DNA from 4 places in the Ruegeria sp. H4 genome. Region 4 is predicted to be linked to each of the others. Evidence: riboswitches for the same ligand, from Rfam matches in the RefSeq annotation. Region 4 holds a riboswitch; each other region holds the start of a gene.
The links. Region 4 has a riboswitch for cobalamin ahead of ACR0KG_RS10690 (aromatic ring-hydroxylating oxygenase subunit alpha). Riboswitches for the same ligand answer to the same signal wherever they lie in the genome.
Positions count from the first base shown of each region.

Region 1: it holds a riboswitch for cobalamin, as region 4 does, so the genes downstream of both, ACR0KG_RS14930 (DUF1636 family protein) here and ACR0KG_RS10690 (aromatic ring-hydroxylating oxygenase subunit alpha) in region 4, are expected to answer to the same signal.
Region 2: it holds a riboswitch for cobalamin, as region 4 does, so the genes downstream of both, ACR0KG_RS09405 (DUF1636 family protein) here and ACR0KG_RS10690 (aromatic ring-hydroxylating oxygenase subunit alpha) in region 4, are expected to answer to the same signal.
Region 3: it holds a riboswitch for cobalamin, as region 4 does, so the genes downstream of both, ACR0KG_RS18990 (energy-coupling factor ABC transporter permease) here and ACR0KG_RS10690 (aromatic ring-hydroxylating oxygenase subunit alpha) in region 4, are expected to answer to the same signal.

Region 1 is NZ_JBQFOC010000002.1:683,276-688,796, reverse strand. Features, by position in the region: gene cobN (cobaltochelatase subunit CobN) at 1-2,017, opposite strand, end outside; gene cobW (cobalamin biosynthesis protein CobW) at 2,023-3,078, opposite strand; gene ACR0KG_RS14930 (DUF1636 family protein) at 3,082-3,456, opposite strand; cobalamin riboswitch at 3,540-3,745, opposite strand; tRNA gene ACR0KG_RS14925 (tRNA-Tyr) at 3,983-4,066, opposite strand; gene rlmB (23S rRNA (guanosine(2251)-2'-O)-methyltransferase RlmB) at 4,183-4,956, shown strand; gene ACR0KG_RS14915 (hypothetical protein) at 4,937-5,251, shown strand; gene ACR0KG_RS14910 (YHS domain-containing (seleno)protein) at 5,357-5,521, shown strand, end outside.
Region 2 is NZ_JBQFOC010000001.1:1,889,865-1,895,385, forward strand. Features, by position in the region: gene ACR0KG_RS09395 (ABC transporter substrate-binding protein) at 1-902, opposite strand, end outside; gene ACR0KG_RS09400 (ABC transporter ATP-binding protein) at 915-1,691, opposite strand; gene ACR0KG_RS09405 (DUF1636 family protein) at 1,688-2,044, opposite strand; cobalamin riboswitch at 2,143-2,359, opposite strand; gene ACR0KG_RS09410 (D-lyxose/D-mannose family sugar isomerase) at 2,418-3,083, opposite strand; gene ACR0KG_RS09415 (carbohydrate kinase family protein) at 3,103-4,029, opposite strand; gene ACR0KG_RS09420 (glucokinase) at 4,064-5,023, opposite strand; partial or broken gene ACR0KG_RS09425 (GH1 family beta-glucosidase) at 5,087-5,521, opposite strand, start outside.
Region 3 is NZ_JBQFOC010000004.1:163,330-168,850, reverse strand. Features, by position in the region: gene ACR0KG_RS19010 (carboxymuconolactone decarboxylase family protein) at 1-25, opposite strand, end outside; gene ilvD (dihydroxy-acid dehydratase) at 187-2,019, opposite strand; gene ACR0KG_RS19000 (helix-turn-helix domain-containing protein) at 2,126-2,686, shown strand; gene ACR0KG_RS18995 (CBU_0592 family membrane protein) at 2,686-2,955, shown strand; gene ACR0KG_RS18990 (energy-coupling factor ABC transporter permease) at 2,971-3,648, opposite strand; cobalamin riboswitch at 3,704-3,917, opposite strand; gene sseA (3-mercaptopyruvate sulfurtransferase) at 4,061-4,915, shown strand; gene ACR0KG_RS18980 (amino acid aminotransferase) at 4,915-5,521, shown strand, end outside.
Region 4 is NZ_JBQFOC010000001.1:2,191,617-2,197,137, reverse strand. Features, by position in the region: gene ACR0KG_RS10705 (MipA/OmpV family protein) at 1-11, shown strand, start outside; gene ACR0KG_RS10700 (helix-turn-helix domain-containing protein) at 80-1,243, opposite strand; gene ACR0KG_RS10695 (aminotransferase) at 1,427-2,554, opposite strand; cobalamin riboswitch at 2,776-2,979, shown strand; gene ACR0KG_RS10690 (aromatic ring-hydroxylating oxygenase subunit alpha) at 3,092-4,315, shown strand; gene ACR0KG_RS10685 (FAD-binding oxidoreductase) at 4,321-5,400, shown strand; gene ACR0KG_RS10680 (multicopper oxidase domain-containing protein) at 5,449-5,521, opposite strand, start outside.

The DNA.
Region 1 (5,521 bases), on a different contig from region 4:
CGCCGAACTGGCTTTCTTTGATATCGCAGACAAAGCGGTCGATGCGGGTGATCGCCTCGGCAGTGCAGGTGGCCTGATCAAGGCCCAGATCGCTCTCCAACCCGATGGCCTGCGCCTCATCCCGGATATCTTCCTGCAGGCGATCGCGGCGTTTGGGGTCGAGGCCATCCGCATTCGAGAACTCATCCAACAGCGATTCCAGCCGAACCATGCGATCCGGGGTGCCACTTTCCTTCATCGGAGGCGGGATATGACCCAGCGTCACAGCCCCGATCCGGCGCTTGGCCTGCGCGGCCTCGCCCGGGTCGTTGACAATGAAGGGATAGATCACCGGCAGGTCACGGATCAGCGCCTCGGGCCAGCAATTCGCCGACAGCGCAACGGATTTGCCCGGAAGCCATTCCAGCGTGCCATGCGCGCCGATATGGATCAAAGCGTCTGCGCCCAACCCCTTGCGGAGCCACAGATAGAAGGCGACGTAGCTGTGACGCGGGGTGCGAGACAGATCGTGATAGTCGTCATCGCGCAGCTCGGGCGTACCGCGTTCGGGTTGCAGTGCAACCAGCGCGTTGCCTCGGCGCAGGGCGGTGAAGTGGAACGCGCCCTCGGTAAAAACCGGGTCGTCTTCTGGCTTGCCCCAAACAGTTTGGAGATCGACGCGCAGTTGCTCGGGCAGGTTAGCCAGGGCTGCCTGGTAATCTTCCAAAGACCATGAGATGCGCGCGTCCAGCAGGGTTTCAGCAATCGGCTCAGCCGGTGCGGTGCGGTAGCCCTCGGTTTGAAGATCGGCCAGGATCGCCTCGGCCGAGGCCAGCGCGTCGAGGCCCACCGCGTGCGCCATTTGCCAGTCCTTGCCGGGGTAGGTCGATAGCACCAGCGCGGGTACCTGATCTGCCTTGGGCTTGTTATGAAGGGTCAACCAGCCTGTGACACGGTTGATGATCGCTTCGATCCGCTCTTGCTCAGCCCGGTGGGCAAAGCGGGAATATTCCAGATGCGGATCACGCTTGCCCGGTTCCTTGAATGAGGCAATGCCCGCCGAAATGCGCCCGTCCACTTCGGGCAGCACAACATGCATGGCGAGATCGGCTGGGGAGAGGCCTCGTTCCGCCTCGGCCCATGCCTTGCGGCGTGACGTGGCGAGGGCCATCTGAAACACGGGCACGCCCGCTGCGTCCAGAGGGGACGTACCCGATGCGCCTTTGCCAGAGAAAGAGGTTGCGTTGATGATCGCCGAAGGTTTCAGCGCGACGATGCTGTCACGCAGCCATTCAGCGGCAGCAGGAGCCTTGAGCGAAGGGGCGAAAAGGCCCACCGCCTCGAACCCGCGATCCCGCAAGCTGCGGATCACGGCGGCGACGGGGGCCGTGTCCGCCGAGGTCAGATAGGCGCGATAGAAGGTGACAACGATGCGTTTTGCGTCGCCCGCAAAGGCCGTCTTAACCGGGATCACGCCCCGATCCGGGCACCACGTACCGCATTCGGAGATCGTCTTGGCTCCCATCACCGGCCCGGCATACAGCCCCGCCGCCAGCGCCATCTGCGCCAGTGCGGCCTGTGCGGCAACCTCGCCGCCCGTGTCACACAGATGCGCCAGCCGCCGCAGGGTCGAGACGGGCAGGGTGGAATATTCATCCAGCCTCGTATCCTCGCGCCCATCGGCGGGGAGGACGGCCAGCGCGATGCCCTTGGCCTGCGCCAGTGACAGAACCTGCTGCAACCCGTAGGCCCAGTAAGGCACGCCGCCAATGAGACGGATCAGAATGCCCTTGGCGCCCTCCAACGTCTGTTCCACATAGGTGTCGACGGACAGAGGATGTTTCAACGCCGTCAGGTTCGCCAACCGCATCGTGGGCATGCGCCCCTCGGGCCCGCCACCGCGATGCCAGCCTGCCGCGAAAGCGCCAAGGTCGCTGTCCGAGAAGGACAGCACCACCAAATCCGCCGGGCTCTGGCCCAGATCGGTTGGGGTTTCCGTTTCTTCTAACCCGTGGCTTTCGCGGAAGACGACGTGCATGGGCCTTACTCGGCAGCCTCGGTTACACCCGCGAGGATATCGCGGATTTCTGCTTCTTTGATGTCGTCATGCTCGGCGATCACTACCATGCGCGAGCGGCGTTCCTCGCCGGGCCCCCACGGGCGGTCGTACTGGTGACGCACACGAGCACCGACGGCTTGCACCAGCAGGCGCATCGGTTTGCCTTGAACGGCGGCATAGCCTTTGACGCGCAAAATGTTCAGCTCAGTGGCCAGACGTTCGATTTTGGCGACCAGATCGGCGGGATCAGACTGTTCCGGCAACTCGACGATGGTGCTTTCGAAATCGTCATGCTCGTGATCGTGGTGACCGTCATGATGCGACGGGCGAGCATCCATGTCATCCTCGGCTGCGGCCTCAAGACCCAGAACGACGCGCACATCCACCGCACCCTCGGCGACCTCGACCACGGGTAGCGGTCGTGGGGCCTCGGCGGCGATGATCTCTTTCGCTTTGGCCACGCCTTCGGGACCGGCCAGATCAGGCTTGGTAAGCAGGATGATATCGGCGCAGGAAATCTGATCCTCAAACACCTCGGATAGGGGCGTTTCATGGTCGATCGAGTCATCGGCGAGGCGCTGAGCATCCACCGCTGCCACATTCGGCGCAAAGCGACCGGCTGCGACGGCCTCGGCATCGGCCAGCGCGATCACGCCATCAACGGTGATTTTCGACCGGATATCGGGCCAGTCGAACGCCTTCAGCAGCGGCTTAGGCAAGGCGAGGCCGGAGGTTTCGATCAGGATGTGGTCAGGGCGCGGCTCCAGTGCCATCAAGGCTTCGATGGTCGGGATGAAGTCGTCGGCCACGGTGCAGCAGATACAGCCGTTCGCGAGCTCCATGATGTTTTCCGCCGGGCAATCCGGGATCGCGCAGGATTTCAGGATGTCGCCATCAACGCCAACATCGCCGAATTCATTGACCACCACCGCCAGACGCTTGCCCTGCGGGTTTTGCATCAGGTGCTTGACCAGCGTGGTTTTGCCCGAGCCCAGAAAGCCGGTGATGACAGTGACGGGAAGTTTTTCAAGAGTAGACATGGGTCAAGCTCCAATCGGGGGAATACGGGCCGCACAGTTTTTGCGGAAATGTTCAGGACGTTCGCGCCATTTGACCAAACCATCGTCAGTGGCCAAATACTTGGTCACACCTTCGATGATCGTTTCGACATGGTCGGTTTCGTTGAGGTTTTCGTAGACAAAAGTCCAACGCGTGGGTCCGCCGCGCAACACGATGGAACAGCCTTGATCGCAATTTGACAGGCACTCTACGGGTTTCAGATGGATCCCATCTGGCACGCCCGCCTGTTCCAGCGCCTTATGTAGCAAAGCGCCGGGGCGCTGGGTGTCATCTTCGATTGCCAGGCCACGGCGGCATGTTGTGCAGACCAGCAGTTCAACTGGTGCGGCTTTACTCATCTCTCTCATCCCCCTTAGTCAAATCTGGGGGACGGGGTTTCATGTGGGCCGATCCAAGCCCCACACCGGAACACCCCGTCCGGTTTCATCTTCGGGCGCTGGCAGGTCTCCCGGCTTGCGGATGTCAGGGTGTATACCCTGTCGGATGTCCCGCCTTCCCAGCCTTTGGCCAGTGGCTTTGGGCACCCTCTCCGGTCACGGTCGCGGGGGCGGCTGCGTTTGGCGGTAAACCCGTTGACGCATTCCCTTTTCATCCTCTTACGAGGACACCAACGGATCGGACATGCGGCACTGATACGGTGCTTGTCAAGCGTGTCGCCGACAACCGCAACGTCGGGTGCAGAAAAACGACCTGTGGCAGTCGCTGGGCGGCATGGCTGGGCTTAGCCTGCGGCTTTCGAAAAGGTTAACAGCGAGCACTTCACTGAACCAAATGTTTGACGAATAACTAGACTGCTCTTCATAACTGAAGACACCGACCAATGGCGGGGGCGTTATGCTTTGGTATCTGGAAGCTTTGTAAGAGTGGTGGGCGACCCTGGAATCGAACCAGGCGTGCGTCTCCGCGAGGGAGTTACAGTCCCCTGCCACACCTTGCGGCCTGTCGCCCACTGTCAGGCGTTGCACCTGACGTGGAGGCGTGATTACTAGCGCACCAAAGGAGCGTCAACAGGAAAATACGGCATTGACGCAGGAAAGCGAATTCATGGCCCGGAGGCCCTCAGAATGAAAAAACCCAAGTGGGTTGTTGAAAAGGAACAGGCACGAAAAGCAGCAGCGGCCGAAACGGTTTGGCTGTTTGGTTTACACGCCGTGCGCGACGCCTTGATGAACCCCAAGCGCCAGAAACTGCGCCTGATTGTGACACGAAACGCGCGGGACAAACTGCTCGAAGCCATTGAATTCGCAGGGATCGAGGCCGAGATGGTTGATCCGCGCAAGTTCAGTGCCCCGATCGATGCGGGTTCGGTGCATCAAGGGGCAGCGCTTGAGGTTAAGCCGCTGGAGTGGGGCGGTTTGGCCGAGAACTGCATCGGACGGGAACATCCCCGCGTGATCCTACTGGACCGTGTAACGGACCCACATAATGTGGGTGCGATTCTTCGGTCAGCCGAAGTACTGGGTGCAAGTGCTGTGATCGGAACCCGGCATCATTCGGCCCCTGAAACCGGGGCACTGGCCAAGACCGCCAGCGGCGCATTGGAACGTCAGCCTTATCTAAGGGTGCGCAATCTGGCCGATGCCATAACCGAGCTTCAGTCGATGGGGTTTCTGGTGCTCGGTCTGGATGGCGAGGCGAATGAAACTATTGAAACAGCCCTGGGGAACCAAAGGGATCGACCTGTGGCACTGGTATTGGGTGCTGAAGGGCCGGGATTGCGGCAAAAGACCAAAGAGACTGTGGATCAATTGGTGAAAATTGACGCATCCGGGGGATTTGGGTCACTGAACGTCTCAAATGCTGCCGCAATCGCCCTATATGCCTCTCGGCACCATTAGACAGGAGATCGCTATTTCCGGACCGTCCAAAATCGCAACCTGCTGCTATTGCGGTACTCGGGCTGCCCTGGTTCTGACCGGGAAGAAACGGCACGAGCTGAGTTGTTCAAGCTGTGGTGCGCCTCTGCACGACCTTAAGATGTTGCCAAAGCACAAAGTTCAAAAATCAAAGCCTGCTCGTACGGCGATCAGCCATGCAGCACCTCCGAAGTCTCGAAAAAAGAAGAAGAAAAAGAGCACGTTCTATCGTGTTCTGGATGAAGCCTGGGATGTTATAGAAGACATCTTTGATTAAGGGCTGCCATGCATTCGCAAGGATGTTCACATCCACGTCAACGGGGGTTTCACAGCGGTTCAAAAATTGCATCTTAGGTGCTCGATTCTTTGCTACAGGACCCAGATGCAAAACCGCCGTTTCATATTCGGTATACTGACAGCCATCGCTTTTGCACCTTTCGCTTGGGCGCAGGACAAACCTGTCTATTTTGCGACCGATGGCGCCGCGATGGCGGGGTATGATCCAGTGTCCTATTTCGACAGTACAGTACCGGTTCGGGGTGAACCA
Region 2 (5,521 bases), 300 kb from region 4:
ATATTTGCCGGTCCCGGTGTCAACTCTTCGTAACGCAGACCGATCCAGCGTTCATTTTTGACCGCATCTGTTTGGGACATCACTGGGTGCTCTTGCAGGAACTTGAACGTGTCCTCTGCCCCGTTGCCGGTCTGATAGTCAAGCAGCACCAGAAATTCCGGGTTCGATGCAGCAACCGCTTCCCACGAGGTGCGGCCCCAGCTAGTGTCCATATCATGGGTGACGTTTTCGCCGCCAGCCGCTGCGATCATCGCATCGGGGATGGCGAATTTGCCAGCGGTAAAGGGCGCATCTGCCGGGCCGTCCAGTAAGAATACACGGGGTTTGGCCAGATCGGCGGTCTTGGCTTCGATGGCAGACAGCTGTTCTTTCCAGCCTGCTACCAGTTCCTCGGCCTTTTCCTTGACATGCATGACCTGACCCAGACGCAGCACATCGTTGAACAGCAGGTCCATGCTGGCCTCAGGGCGGTCCTTGTCTAGATGCACGCAGCTTTCGGTCAGGATCATTGTCTTGATGCCGAACGGGGCCAGAGTGTCCGGGGTCACGTCGCCGCCGGGCTTCATGCCATAATACCAGCCCGCGAAGAACAGATCGGGCTCGGCCGCAACCAGGTTTTCGACGGTTGGGTATTTCGGCGCCAGTTCCGGGATGTCACCGCGCAGCTTATCGAAATCAGGGCTGGTCTTATACCAACCTGTGATACCGGTCAGGCCAACGATGTGTTCTTGCAGGCCCAGCGCAAAGGCCATGTCTGTCATGTTCATGTCATGCACAACCAGCCGTTCCGGCTTGGCGTCGAACACCAGCGGTTCGCCGCAATTGTCCACGGTTACTTCATGGGCCGCCGCGCCGCTGGCCAAGCCGGTGATCATCAAAGCTGACCAAATTTTCTGTTTCATCAATGTCTCCTGTTAAGATGAAAGCGTTCGTTTTCGGATATCCAGCGCCGGGATCACGCGCCCTTCGTGCTGGAAGCACAGGTAGTCAACACCAAACGTGTCGCGCACATGATCCGGCGTTAGTATCTGGTCGACTGGCCCAAAGCCCGTCATGCGTGTGGATTTCATCAGCGCGACATGGCTGGCGAATTCCGGGATCATGACAAGGTCGTGCACGATCATCACCACCGTCACGCCCAGTTCGGCCACCAGCGACAGCATGTGCCCTTTGGCATCGGGGTCCAGATGATTGGTGGGCTCGTCGAGAAACAACAACGAGGGGTTCTGCGCCAATGCACGCGCGATATGAGCGCGTTGGCGTTCGCCGCCCGAGAGCCGCTGCATCGGCTTGTCCGCCAGATGGGTTAGCTCGGTCGTGCGTAGAACGCGCGCAAGATCCATCTTGTGGTCTTCTGCCGAGCGGTTGCTTTGAATGGGAATCTGGCCCAGCGCAATGTAGTCGCGCAGCTTTAGGCGGCCATCGGGCAGTTCCTGCTGACCAACAACCGCAATGGTCCGGGCGCGTTCCTGCGCAGACAGGCTGCGCAGGCTTTGACCGTTGATCCGTACGTCCCCCAGCGCCAGACGCTCGACCCCACAGAGCAGGTTCAGCAGCGTTGTTTTGCCGGCACCGTTCGGACCGGCGATGGCAAGGATCGCCCCTTCTTCCAAAGAGAACGAGACGCCTTGTAGCAACACATCGCCATTCAGGGCGTAGTATTCCAGATTCTCCGCGACCAGAAAGCTCATGCCTTACCCGCCTTTGGAAGACGAGGCAGACGTGCTAGAGTTTTGAACAGCAAGGCGGGGGGGCGATCCGTTGCGCTGGTCCAACCGCTCTCGCTGTCGCGGTACTGATGGGCGAAGGTGGCGATCGCATCCAGATCGGCGGTGCTTTGAATATCGCCAAACAGGTATTGCGCCTTGCCTTCGGCTTGCAGACCGATGGCCATGGGACGTTCGCATCCTGCCATGCACGGGATCAGTCGCGTAGCGAACCCGTCTGGCAGCGACGCGTCCAGCAGAATTTGGGCGGCGCTGGCTTCGATCTCACCCTGGCAGGTCGAGCAGATCAGCACAAAGTGATCAGCGTTGCGGTTCATTGCCACCCTCAACGCGCAGAACGCCCGTGTCGAAAGTGCCAGTCCCCAAAGGGCGCAAATATGCCATCAATCCTCCTTCCAGGACGCCCCGTCCCGGGTTGGTTTCACAGGTGATGGCAGGTCTCCTGACTTGCGGGTCGTTGCTTGGCCAACCTTCCCGGCCTTCTCGGGCCAGTGGTGATTTGGCGTCGCTCTCCGCTTACAGTTGCGGGGGCAGTTACGGACTTGGCCTGTTCCGATATTCCGGGGGCCGCACCGTATTCCCATTTTCATCCCGCACCCAAAGCTGCGGGAACCATCACAGGTCAGCTATTCTGGACAAGACACGCTTGTCAAGCAATCGCTGAGAGGCTCGGGTCAATCTCGGGGTAGATCAGTAATCCGCAACCAACAGGAATTCGGCCTCGGTATCTTCTTCGATCGTGGCAAAGCGGGGGATGGGTTGTTCGAACACGTTATCGGTGCGGTCGTCGTTTACGGTTGAGACCTCGCCGATCAGGCAATCCCCGCGCTCGGCCCAGAAGGCGTGCCAGATTCCGGGCATAAGGGTTACACTTTCGCCGGGTTTCAGGCGCAGCAATTCGCCCGGAGTGATGGTGATATCGCATCCGTCGCTGGGCACCACAACCGGTGTGTCGCGGTCTACGCTGCCATCGGGGTTCGAGGCATAGATCTCCATCACCAGATCGCCGCCGCCCCGGTTGATGATATCCTCGGCTTTGACGATATGACGATGCATCGGCGACAGCTGCTTGTCGCGCGAGATCAGCAGTTTTTCTGCATAAAGCATCCCACGACCCTGGCTCAGATCGTTCTCATCCCCATTGCGCAGGGTGAACAGGAACAGGCCAAGCTCATCAAATTTGCCTTGCCCGTAGTCGGTGATGTCCCATCCCAGTCCCCGGGCGCGGATCGTGTCGGCCTTGGCGCTGCGCATCTGATCCGGAGACCAGTCGGCAAAGGGGGGCAGGATGAAACCGAAAGACTGGATAAAGGCCTGTGCATCGGTCTTGATGTGGTTGATGTCGGAACGTTTCATGTGACTTCCCTTTTTGGGACTAGAGCTCGTGCGCCCAGGGCGGGTTGGCCCCGGCACGCGATACGGTGACTGCTGCAACATCTGCACCCAACGCTAAAGCTGCACGCAGGCTTTCTTTTGTCAGATCGCGCAGCCCGGCTTTGGTCAGATGTCCGGAACGGTGAAGTTCCGCCAGCACGCCAGCGTTGAACGTATCGCCCGCCCCCACCGTATCGACAACCTGAACCGCTTTAACCGGTATCGTGGTTTCCGAGCCATCGCGTAGATAACCCGAAGCCCCCTGGCTCCCACGTGTAACAATCACAACCGCGGGACCGGCTTGCAGCAACAAAGGCACTTTCTCGGCATGGGTTTCGGGCCCCGGAATGATCCAGTCCAGATCTTCATCCGAGACTTTGAGGATATCGGTCTGCGCAATCATGGCATTCAAACGGGTGCGGTATCTGGTCTGATCCTGGATAAACCCCGGTCGGATGTTGGGGTCCAACATCACCGCTCGATCCGTCCCGTGATGGCTTAGCAAGGCAGCATAAGCATCGGCGCAGGGTTCGCAGGCAAGACTGATACCGCCTAGATACAGGGTCGAGATGGCGGGCAGTTGGTCGGGCAGATCCTCGGGCTGAAGCATGCGCCCGGCGGTGTTCTCGTCAACGAAGTTGTACGATGCATGACCATCGACCAGTTTCACAAACGCCAAAGTGGTTGGGCGGTCGCTGGTGATCACATGGGAGGTATCCACATGGCTCGCTTTCAGCGTATCCGCCAATTGTTCACCAAACATATCGGACGACAGGCCGGTCAACATGCCAACAGGCGCGCCCAATCTCCCCAACGCGATCGCCGTGTTGAAAATTGCACCTCCAGAATGGGGTACATACCCTTGGGCACCCGAGACTGTAGGCTCGGTGATCATATCGATCAGCGCTTCTCCGCAGCACAGGATCATCCCGCGTTCCTTCATTGAGAATTGTCAGGCGGTTCTACCGCATGAGGGCATTTTTGCAGAAGTTGTTAGCGCCAACAATGCCAAATTCGACCTGTTCTGAGATATAGAGATCCATTCCGCGCCGCAGCTCGCTGAACCGGCCACCATTGTTGAAGGCATCCAGAAAACTGTCTCCGAACAGCCAGCGGTTTTTTTCCGCCACGCCACCGACCAGAAAGACGCCGCCTATTGGCATCAATGTGACGGCCATATCCCCTAGCAAAGCGCCCAGATGCGTTGTGAACAGCGATGCGGTTTGAACCGCGTGCCGATCAGTGCCGGATCGCGCATCCTGCAGGATATCCCGCGCCGGGCGCGCGGAGATATTGGTTTGACCCGCCGCCATTGCCACTGCTCGATACAAGATCGGTAATCCGGTGCCGCTGAGGAACATCTCAGCTTCCAAACTCAGGCTGTCACCAAAGAAGCATTCGGGTGCAATACGCCGGGCCGCGTCAAAGATATCAACCTCATCCCGGTGGCGCGGCGCAAGGCCGACATGGCCTCCTTCGCCCGAGACGGTGTGATAATGCCCTTCGGAATACAGCAACGCCCCGACGCCCAGCCCAGTTCCGGGTCCGACCACCAGCCGCGTGCCGAGTGGAGGCGTGGGCGCCCCCTGCAAGACGGTAACATCATCGGACGTAACCTCGGCCACCGACCATGCAGCGGCGGTGAAGTCGTTGATGACATAAGTGTGCCGGGCACCGGTGGCTTCGGCCAGCTCAGCCTCGGACAAGTCCAGATTTGCGTTTGTGAGTTGAATCACGCCAGCCTGAACCGGGCCTGCACCTGCGGCAACAACTGCCTGAGGATCAGTTCCGACGTCATCTCGCAAACTGTGAAATGCGTTAAGTAAGTCGGACAAGGAGCCGGTTGGATGTTTGCGCAATTCTGTCAGCGCACCGTTCTCGACAACCCCAAGCCGGGTATTGGTGCCACCGACATCGGCCACTAGGTTCCAATGCTCGTGGACTGACCCTGCTGGCTGCGCGAGTGGCAGGGCAACAGGGTTCCCTTTGGCCAGCGAGGCTTTTAGGGCGAGATATGAGGCTTTGGGTTTACGCTCCAGCGTCTCGAAGTCCACATCGACCAGACCGAACCGCTTCTCATACCCAAAGGCCCATTCGTAGTTGTCGAGCAGAGACCAGGCAAAATAGCCTTTGACTGGGGCGCCCTGATCCAATGCATCCTGAACGGCCGCAAGATGCTGGTTTAGGTAGTCGATCCGATCATCGTCCTGATCCCGTTTAGGACTGGCCATGCCGTTTTCGGTCACAAATAGGGGAAGGTCGCCAGTGTATTCCTGCGCCGTTCGGGTCAAAAAGCGGGTGAGGGCGGCTGGTTCGATCTCCCAGTCCATCTGGGTTTTGGGCAAAGGTCCGGGAACCTCTTTCAGGCTGGGCCAGGCGGTATCAGACGGGGCAATCAGCTTACGTGTGTAATAGTTCAG
Region 3 (5,521 bases), on a different contig from region 4:
CAGACAAGCCATCAAAAATTGCCATGTAATGATAACCCCGCTCAAAATTTCACCACGGCGAAACGCGATCCGCCATTGAATCAAAACACACTAGCACCGGACACTATCAATATCAGCTTTGTCCGCGCAAAAGAACAAAAACGGCCCACCGGATAGGTAGACCGTTTTTGTTGAGCGGTGTCTAACTCAAACCTGACGCACGGCCCCTTTGGCGGCGCTGGTGGTCAGTTTGGCATAGGCCTTCAGCGCGGTAGAGACCTTGCGCTTGCGTGGTTCTGCCGGTTCCCAGCCCTTTTCGTCCTGCTCTGCACGACGCTGGGCCAGTTCCTCATCCGACACAGCCAGATGGATTGAGCGGTTGGGGATGTCGATCTCGATCGTGTCACCCTGACGGACCAGACCGATCACGCCGCCTTCGGCCGCCTCGGGTGAGACATGGCCGATGGACAGGCCCGAGGTGCCGCCCGAGAAGCGACCATCGGTCAGCAAAGCACAGGCTTTGCCCAGACCTTTGGATTTCAGATACGAGGTCGGATACAGCATCTCCTGCATCCCCGGCCCGCCACGCGGACCTTCGTAGCGGATGACGACCACGTCGCCTTCTTTCACCTTGCCGGTCAGGATGTCGCTGACCGCCTGATCCTGGCTTTCGCAGACATAGGCCGAGCCGGTGAAGGTCAGGCTGCTGGCATCCACGCCCGCCGTTTTAACGATACAGCCATCCAGCGCGATATTACCGAACAGAACCGCAAGGCCTCCGTCCTGAGAAAACGCATGTTCCTTGGACCGGATCACACCGCCTTCGCGGTCGGTGTCCAGTTCCTTGTACCGGTTCGACTGGCTGAACGCCTGCGTGGTGCGTACACCGCCCGGGGCTGCCTTGAACAGGTCCTGCGCCGCCGGGTTGTTGGCAACCTTGATGTCCCAATTGGCAATTGCTTCGCCCATGGTCGGCGTGTGAACAGTGCTGCAGTGGTTGTGGAACAACCCAGCGCGGCTGAGTTCACCGAGGATCGAGAAGATGCCACCGGCGCGGTGGACGTCCTCCATATGCACATTCTCGGTGTTCGGTGCGACTTTGCACAGGCACGGCACCTTACGGCTTAACCGGTCCATGTCGGACATGGTGAAATCGACGCCGCCTTCGTGGGCGATTGCCAGCAGATGCAGGACCGTGTTGGTCGATCCACCCATGGCGATATCCAGGCTCATGGCGTTCTCGAAGGCATCAAACGTTGCGATCTCGCGTGGCAGGAAGCCTTTTTCGTCCAGATCGTAGTGCCGCTTGGTGATCTCGACGATCCGGCGACCTGCTTCAAGGAACAGCTGTTTGCGGTCCGCATGAGTGGCGAGGGTGGAGCCATTGCCTGGCAGTGCCAAACCCAGTGCCTCGGCCAGACAATTCATTGAGTTCGCCGTGAACATGCCCGAGCACGAGCCGCAAGTGGGGCAGGCGTTTTCCTCGATATGCTGAACCTGCTCGTCGGTGAACCGGTCGTCAGCGGCGGCGACCATGGCATCTACAAGGTCGATCTTCTTGGCATCCAGATCAGCGATGTCGATTTTACCAGCCTCCATCGGCCCGCCCGAGACAAAGATCGCTGGAACGTTCAGACGCATCGCAGCCATCAACATGCCTGGCGTGATCTTGTCACAGTTCGAGATACAGACCATCGCATCGGCGCAATGGGCGTTGACCATGTATTCCACCGAATCCGCGATTACTTCGCGCGAGGGTAAGGAATAGAGCATCCCGTCGTGGCCCATGGCGATGCCGTCATCCACCGCGATGGTGTTGAATTCCTTGGCAACACCGCCAGCCTTTTCAACCTCTCGCGCGACCATCTGGCCCAAATCCTTCAGGTGGACGTGACCCGGCACGAATTGAGTGAAGGAGTTGACAATGGCGATGATCGGCTTGCCGAAATCATCGTCCTGCATACCGGTGGCACGCCACAGGCCGCGGGCACCGGCCATGTTGCGGCCGTGGGTAGAGGTTCTGGATCGGTACATTGGCATGATGCTGTTTCCCTTTTGCCCCGGTTGCGATATGCGGGGAATGTGCGTTATAGCGCACGTATCATATGTGCGCTATAACGCACAAGAGGATTCGAAAGACAACGGCATGGCTCCGGACGAAATAACACTGAAACTAAGGGATGTGCGGGCCGCTTCGGGGTTGAGCCTGTCGAAAGTTGCCGAAATCACCGGTGTCAGCAAAGCGATGCTAGGTCAGATCGAACGCGGCGAATCAAGCCCGACGATCGCCACGCTCTGGAAGATTGCCAAAGGATTTCAGCTGCCGCTCAGCGCGTTGATCGACACCGTGAATGGTGATCCGTCGGTTTTTCAAACCGTTACCTTTCCCGGCAGTATCGAGGTCAAGATCGTTTTCCCCTTTGATCCGGCCTTGGGGGCAGAGACATTTCACGTCAACCTCGACCCGAACCAAAGCCATGAGTCCCCTGCCCATGCCGCTGGTGTGACCGAGGAGGTCTTTGTGCTCAGCGGCACGCTGGACATTCTGAAAGGTGAGGCTTGGGTGTCTTTGCAAACGGGGCAGGGACTTCGATTTGCAGCGGATGTCCCGCACGGATATCGCGCAGGTGCTGAAGGGGCGGCGTTTTTGAACATGCATCACTATGCGCAACAGCCGGATGTTCAGGAAAACGGCAAGGTTCATTGATGAGTGAGTTTTTCAACAGTCTGACCATCGTGGACGCCATCGGTTCCTTCGGGGCTCTGATCGTGGTTGCCGCCTATTTCGCGACGCAGATGCGGTATATGAATTCCGAAGATCTGGCGTTTCCCGTGGTGAACCTGCTGGGGTCTGTTTTGATCGTCTATTCGTTGCTTCAGAACTTCAATCTGGCGTCGATGCTGATTGAAGGCTTTTGGATCATCATAAGCGTGATCGGAATTGTTCAGCATTTCAGGTTGCACCGCGCTGGGTAGCGCGGCGCAATAGGGTTATACAGCGTTGTGGAGGCGGGGCGTAAACAGCCCAATCCGGCCCAGACCTCGCATGGATTTTGCTGCGGCCAACACGGCTAGATCGGCCAGCGGTTCGATCAGAATAACCAGCATGTAGGCAGCGCCGAAACTGGCGACCGCTGTAAAGTTCTCGGCCCCAAATCCTTGGCCATAAAAGGCCCAGAACGCCACCCAGATGACGACACCGCCCTGATAGGCCGTCGATAGCGCAAGTGCCTGAGAATACTTCAGATCAATATAGGCTGTATTCGGCGCAATGATGCGGTTGGCCAAGGCCTGCAAGGCAAACAACGGTACCAGCAACGTTGTCATGTTCATTCCGAACTGTGGCAGGTCGAAAGGCGCCAGAAAAAACCCCTGGATAAACAAGCCCGCGATCAGGCCGATAGCGGCAGGGGCCGCACCGAACAACAAAAACAGGGTCGATCCCAGAATAAAATGAACCTCCGACACCCCGACCGGGAAGTGCGGCAACACCTCAAAGAAGGTGAAAACCAGCCCGGTGGTCAGGGCTGAGCGAATGGCCAGGCTGGCAAGGCCGCTGCTTTTCAGGCTGTCCCATGCCAGTTTAGCGGTATAGAGCCCTACGCCAGTTGCGGTGGCGTAGCTCAAGACAAGTTTGGCGCCATTTACGACGCCCGGTTCGATATGCATAGTTTAGTCTCCTTCCCGTCACACCCGACGGCAGAAAGGTTTAAGAATTGGGCTTTCGCCCGGTTTGCACATGGCAGGTCTCCTGACTTGCGGATTGGCTTCGATCCCGGCCTTCCCAACCGATTGCCTCGGTCAGTGGCCATGATGGGGCGAAACTCCGCCTACAGTTGCGGGGGCAGTTCCGGAATTGACAGGTACTGTCGCACCGGATTCCCTTTTCATTCCTCAGGGGGAATTCCCCTTTGGAAACCATGTCCGGCAGGTGTCTGGCGCGGGGTGCCGCCTGTCAAGCAGGCAAACGTGTATGTTTGGAAAAAATTGTCAGCGCGCCGGGGGGTGCAGGCCTTGGCATGGCTTGCACGTTTGGCCGCTCGGATATAGGGAAACTCAGACTCGCTTAGGGGAGGCTTTGATGCAAGACGATCCGAAAACCCTGGTATCTACCGACTGGCTGGCTGCGCATATCAAGGACCCGGATCTGCGGATTCTGGACGGGTCGTGGTATCTGCCCGCGCAGAATCGCGATGCCAAGGCGGAATATGATGCGGGCCACATCCCCGGCGCGCGCTTCTTCGATATTGATGACATTTCGGACCACCGCTCGGACTTGCCGCATATGGCGCCGCCGGTCGAGAAGTTCATGTCACGCCTGCGGGCGATCGGCGTGGGCGATGGTCATCAGGTGGTCGTCTATGACGGGGCCGGGCTGATGTCGGCCGCGCGGGTCTGGTGGCTGTTCCGTCTGATGGGGCAAGAGAATATCGCCGTTCTGGACGGGGGTTTGCCGAAATGGCAGGCCGAAGGGCGAGAGGTCGAAGATCTGCCCCCTGTGATCCGGGATCGCCATATGACCGTCCGGGTACAGAACCATCTGGTACGCGACGTAACACAGGTGTCCGCCGCCGCCAAACTGGCTGATCATGAGATCATCGATGCCCGTGCCGCCGCCCGCTTTGCCGGAACCGAGGCTGAACCGCGCGAAGGGCTGCGATCGGGCCACATACCAGGCTCGCGCAACGTGCCCTTTGGCAGCCTGCTAAATAGTGACGGCACGATGAAGTCGCCCGATGCGTGCCGCGCCGTGTTTGAGGCCGCAGGCGTGGATCTGAATAAACCGGCGATCACCTCGTGCGGTTCAGGCGTGACCGCTGCAATCCTAAGCCTTGCGCTTGAACGCATGGGCAAAAAAGACCACGCGCTTTATGACGGCTCCTGGGCTGAATGGGGTGCCTTCCCAACCCTGCCCGTCGCAACCGGAGAAATCTGATGTTCGAGAACCTCAAACCGCAGCCCGCCGACAAAATCCTGGCGCTGATGCAGATGTACCGCGAAGACCCGCGTGATCAGAAGATCGACCTGGGTGTCGGCGTCTACAAGAATGCCGAAGGTGTTACCCCGGTAATGCGTGCGGTCAAAGCCGCCGAAAAGCGCATTCTGGAGGAGCAGGAGAGCAAAGCCTATACCGGTCTGGCAGGTGATCCGGCCTATGCCGATGCGATGATCGGGCTGATCCTTGGCGATACGGTGCCGCGTACCAAAATTGCCGCCGTTGCGACACCGGGCGGGACGGGTGCCTGCCGTCAAGCGTTCGAGATGATCCGCATGGCCAATCCTGAGGCGCGCGTGTTTGTATCGAACCCGACATGGCCAAACCACCTGTCGATCCTGAGCTACTTGGGTATCGAGGCGGTTCCGTATCGCTATTTTGACGGCGAAACCCGCGGCGTTGATTTCGACGGTATGATCGAGGACCTGAAAACTGCCAAGGCGGGCGACGTGGTTCTGCTGCATGGTTGCTGCCATAACCCGACCGGCGCAAACTTGAACCCCGTGCAGTGGCAAGAGGTGGTGAACCTGATCAACGAGCTTGGGC
Region 4 (5,521 bases):
ACCAGTTCTAAGACCTGATAAACGATACCTCGTCGACTGAGCCAGCGCGGTGATCGTGCTGGTTCAGTTGCTTCCCAGACTAGTTGCGTACGTCAGAAGGCGTTTTCCCAGTCTCGCGCTTAAAAGCCTTGTAAAAGGCTGAGCGCGAATTGAAGCCAACATCATACGCGATGTTCAGAATAGTCTCGTCGGTCGAGGTCAATTGCTCGATTGCGTCATTTATCCGCCACCGGTTTATATAGTCGAAGAACGTGCTGTTCAGGTTTGCGTTCAACGTTTGCGAAACATAATGTGATGTGACGCCGATTTGTTTGGCCAGATCCCACAAGCTGAGGTTCGGTTCGCGATAGAGCAGGTCCTGTCTCATCGCCGTTTCGATTTTTTTCGCAATCCGTGCAGCGCGTTCTTCGTCAAGGGCAGATTTCTTGTATTTGCGCTCGGATGGCTCATCCGGGTCCGGCGGGTCGGAGACAGGTGTTCGGGTCAGGCCGGGACGTTGGCGTAGGCCCCATATGCCAATGACCCAGAATAGAAACAGCAGGGCAAGGCTTTCTAGGAAATCAAGCAGCTCGTCTTGCACCTCGAACCCGACGGCCTCGGACACTGTAAGTATGCTGACAGCAGCCGACAGAAACCAAAATGACATCGCTGCCAAAGTGATCACCCAAACCCAAGTCAGCTCTCGGTTTTCGGTGCTTGCAAACACTTCGCGCAACCGTTTTCGGTAGGTCATCAACATGCGGATGATCAGGATCAGGTAAACGGCCATTATGATCCGAAACAGTACGTCAGCGGTCAAAACCGCCAAGGCGATCAACACAAACCGCAACAACCGGGGATCGTCCTCAGGTAGGTCAACATCGCTCAGATCCGTTGGCAGAAACATCAGCGATGACATGAGCAGCCCGGATATGATGATCGGGGGTAGGTGATACCGCAGCCTAGGCTTGGGCGCTTCATCCGCTTCGCTGGTCAAGGCGCGGACATAAAGCCAGAAAAGAAAGGGGCTTGCGAAATCAAACAGGACGACAAGCACGCTAACGCGCATCACAAGATTGAACTCGTCCTCACTTCCCGACGCGTCGGCGATCAAAGCGCCAATAGAGGACAGGCCTTGTATAAGAAACAGTGCGGCCAGTGGCATGAACACACCGGTATCGCGCTTTCGTAGAAACAGCAGGTTAGCACAAAACAGGCAGAGCCCGATAAAGGCGGTATCAACGAATTGGGTGGCGGATTCCAATATTACTTACTCTCTGAAAATCGACCACGGATGGTCTTGCGCTGCAGCCTCTTCATGCCCTCTAAAGCATGCGATCTGACATCTACCAATTTCATGGGATTTGTCGTCTCTTTTGATCGGACAGGACGTTTGAGACTGCGTTAGACAGGTTTAATCTAAATTCTTGCGCGGCCGTTCGGCGCGCTACGACTTGGCGTGGCGTGCCAGAAACTGCGAGAACCGGGCCAGCCCGGCTTTCAAATCTTCGGTTGGGTTGGTGTATCCAAGCCGCAGCCAGCCCTCCATGTCCATTGCGCTGCCCGGCGTCAGCATCACACCTTCTTCTTGCAACAGCGTCACGCATAGATCGCGCGAAGACATTGGTAGTTCGTATTTCAACAAGGCCGTAGTGCCGGATTTTGGCGGCACCCAGCTAAGCAGCGGTTCGTTTACGATCCAATCCTGAACGATCCGCAAGTTTTGGCGAGTGATCCGGTGCGCCCGCGCCAGTATCTTGTCGCGATGTTCCAGCGCCATGGCGGCTAGCATTTCGTCGATCTTGCCGACCGATATCGTGTTGTAGTCCCGGTGGATCATCACGTCATGCAGCATCTCTTTGGGTCCGGCGATCCAGCCAACCCGTAACCCGGCCAGCGAATAGGCCTTGGACATGCCTGCCGTGCTGATCCCTTTTTCGTACAGGTCTGCGACTGCGGCGGTGAAGCCGTCGCCTGTCTGATCTGTTCCGCGATAGACCTCGTCACAAAGCAACCAGGCATCGACACCACGTGCGATTTCGACGATTTGTTCCAGCAATGTGCGATCCATCAGCGCCCCTGTCGGGTTATTGGGATTGTTGATCACAATCAGGCGCGTATCGGGTCGCACCATCGCCCGCAACTCGTCCAGTTCGGGCAAAAAGGCGTTTTCGGACCGCAGATGCAGCAGTTCGATTTCGGCACCAATGCTTTCGGGAATGGAGTAGTGCTGCTGATAGGTGGGTATCACGGAAACCACGTGATCACCACGCGATACCAGCGTCTGATGCACCAGAGAGTTCGCGCCGATGGTCCCATGCGTTGTTAGGATGTTATCCCGGCCCTGTCTGTCATACAGGCCACAGATCGCATCGCGCAGGCGTTCTGACCCTTCAATTGCGCCATAGGTCATCTTCATGGATGACAGATCGTTCAGAATGCTGTTGTGCTGACCCGCCATGTCGAACAGTTCGCCCAGCGTGATGGACTGGACGCAGGTCTCAGCCAGATTGAGTTCGCAGGTCGTCTCGAACTCATTCATCCACATCTCAACACCAAAGGGTCTGATTTCCATTGGGGCTCTCCTACTTTTAGCATTTGGGGCGATGGCACGTAACGGACGCACGGTTATGAAGATGTCTTATACCGCCAAACCAGCCAAGCGGAAGATTGCGGGTTTGTGCCTGAAATGTATCCCGGGGTTTTACTTCACAAACCCGGATCCGACCCGGACATCGAGATGTCTGTTTTGAAACTGAAAATGTCGCAAGTCTCTCAGCATATGAACTGCGCGACTCTATCCTGTGCATGTGAGGTGCCGCTGTTTGAGTCTCAGACAGCGGAGAATTGGGAAGCCGGTGAAATTCCGGCACTGCCCCCGCAACGGTAAGGAAGGTCAGGTTCGGCAATCAACCACTGGGACGAGGATCCCGGGAAGGTGTCGCAACCGGGCGCAAGCCCCTTTCAAGTCCGGAAACCAGCCTTGCAGATATGTCAAACCGCGGGTGGCGGTGGGGGCACATGTTTCGGACGTGATCCTCGCGCGCCTCCGGACGGTTCCTCCTTGTCATCTGCCCAAGCAATGCCGCGGGGCGCGGCAGGAGAGCCAGAAATGAACAGCATTCAAAGCCTGTTGGCACGTCGCATCCCTGATCACGCGCTCGAGCAGGCGTTTTATACAGACCCCCAGGTATTTCAGGCCGATCTTGAAGCCATCCACTATCGCGATTGGCTGTTTGCCATTCCGGCCTGCGAGCTGGTGAAAGCAGGGGACTACGTAACCTATACTGTGGGTGCCTACCGCGTTGTCATTGTGCGTGGTGCCGACAACCAAATCAGGGCATTTCACAACACCTGCCGCCACCGTGGTTCGATCATCTGCAAGGCTGCAAAAGGCAATGCGCCTAAGCTGGTTTGCCCCTATCACCAATGGACCTACGAGCTCGATGGTTCATTGCTGTGGGCGCGCGATATGGGGCCGGATTTCGATCCGAAACAGCATGGGTTGAAGACCGTCCATTGCCGTGAGCTTGCCGGGTTGGTTTACATCTGTCTTGCGGACAACGCCCCAGATTTCGACATGTTTGCCAATACCGCGCGCCCTTATCTGGAGCCGCATGATCTGGGCAACGCCAAAGTGGCTTTTGAAAGTTCGATTGTTGAGAAAGGCAACTGGAAGCTGGTTTGGGAAAATAACCGCGAGTGTTACCACTGCGGTGGCAACCATCCCGCGCTATGCCGCACATTCCCTGATGATCCTGCAGTCACAGGGATCGAAGGGGGTGAGACGCCGCTGCATATGCAAGCGCATTTTGACAGGTGCGAAGCCGCCGGGATGCCCTCGCAATTCTACCTGCATGATGACGGACAATTCCGTATGGCTCGGATGCCTCTGAAAGAAGGAGCGCAAAGCTATACGATGGATGGAAAATCCGCCGTGCGGCGCTGGCTTGGCCGATCGCCTTTTGCGGATGCAGGTGCGTTGTTGAAATTTCACTATCCAACTACCTGGAACCACTTTCTGGCTGATCATTCCATCGTGTTCCGCGTAACACCAATCAGCCCGACTGAAACCGAGGTCACAACCAAATGGCTGGTTCACAAGGATGCCGTTGAAGGGGTCGATTACGATCTGAAACGTCTGACCGAGGTCTGGATTGCCACCAATGACGAAGACCGTCAGGTGGTCGAGGATAATCAGCTGGGTATCAACAGCCCGGCCTATCTGCCTGGCCCGTATTCGCCGACGCAGGAATCCGGTGTGCTGCAATTCGTGGATTGGTATTGCAACACGTTGGCCGGTCGGTTGGCCCCCGAAACAATGGCGGCGGAGTAACGGTGATGAAAGATCTCAACGCGGTTGTGAATATCTGGCAGGACAGCGAAACACTGGAATGCGTCTCGGTCGTGCCCGAGATGGCAAATACGGCCAGTTTCACCTTTCGCGCTCCGTCTGGGTCGATGTTTGCGTACCATCCAGGGCAGTTTCTGACTTTGGAAATCCCGGCTCCTGGACAGCCGGGTGGGGTTGTGCATCGCACCTATACGATTTCTTCTTCTCCCTCGCGGCCACGGTCGATCACCATCACTGCCAAGGCCCAGCCCGACAGTATTGGAACGCGCTGGATGCTGGACAACCTGCAACCCGGCATGCGGATCAAAGCCATCGGACCAGCCGGGCTGTTTTCGAATGTTGAAAGCACGGCTGGCAAATATCTATTCATCTCTGCTGGGTCCGGGATCACCCCGATGATGTCGATGACCACCTGCATGTGGGACGAGGGGCGTGATCTGGATATTGTCTTTATCAACTGCGCAAAGCGACCGTCCGAGATCATCTTTCGCCAGCGGCTGGAACACATGGCCAGCCGAACCCCTGGCCTAGATCTGAAATTCGTTGTTGAAGAGCCCGACCGCTATCGCCCTTGGACGGGGTATCAGGGGCAGTTCAACCAGTTGATGCTGGGCCTGATGGCGCCTGACTATCTGGAGCGTGAAGTCTATTGCTGCGGCCCGGAACCTTTCATGCAGGCGGTACGCGATGCTCTGGTCGGGCTGGGCTATGATATGGACAACTATCATCAGGAAAGCTTTGGCGCCCCGGTTGAAACCAAGGCCGATCAGCCAGAGCTGGACGATGTTATCCCCGATGATGACAGCAAAGCTGAGATTGTGTTTGCAAGCTCCGGCGTGACTGCCAAAGTTGCCGAAACCGACACGGTTCTGGCAGCCGCGCGGTCGGTTGGGTTGAACATCCCCTCGGGCTGTACGTTCGGCGTTTGCGGGACCTGCAAGGTTAGAAAAACAGCGGGTGAGGTGCATATGGTTCACAATGGCGGGATATCCGAAGACGATATCGAAGCCGGTTACATTCTTGCCTGCTGTTCCAACCCGATCGGTAAGGTAGAAGTAGAGGTTTAGTCTCAAAACCGCCCCGGGATGCGCCCCGGGGCGGTTTGTTTATTCGGTCTATGACACGGTGAACTGCCCCATCATGCCGCAATCTTCATGTTCCAGGATGTGGCAGTGATACATATAGGGC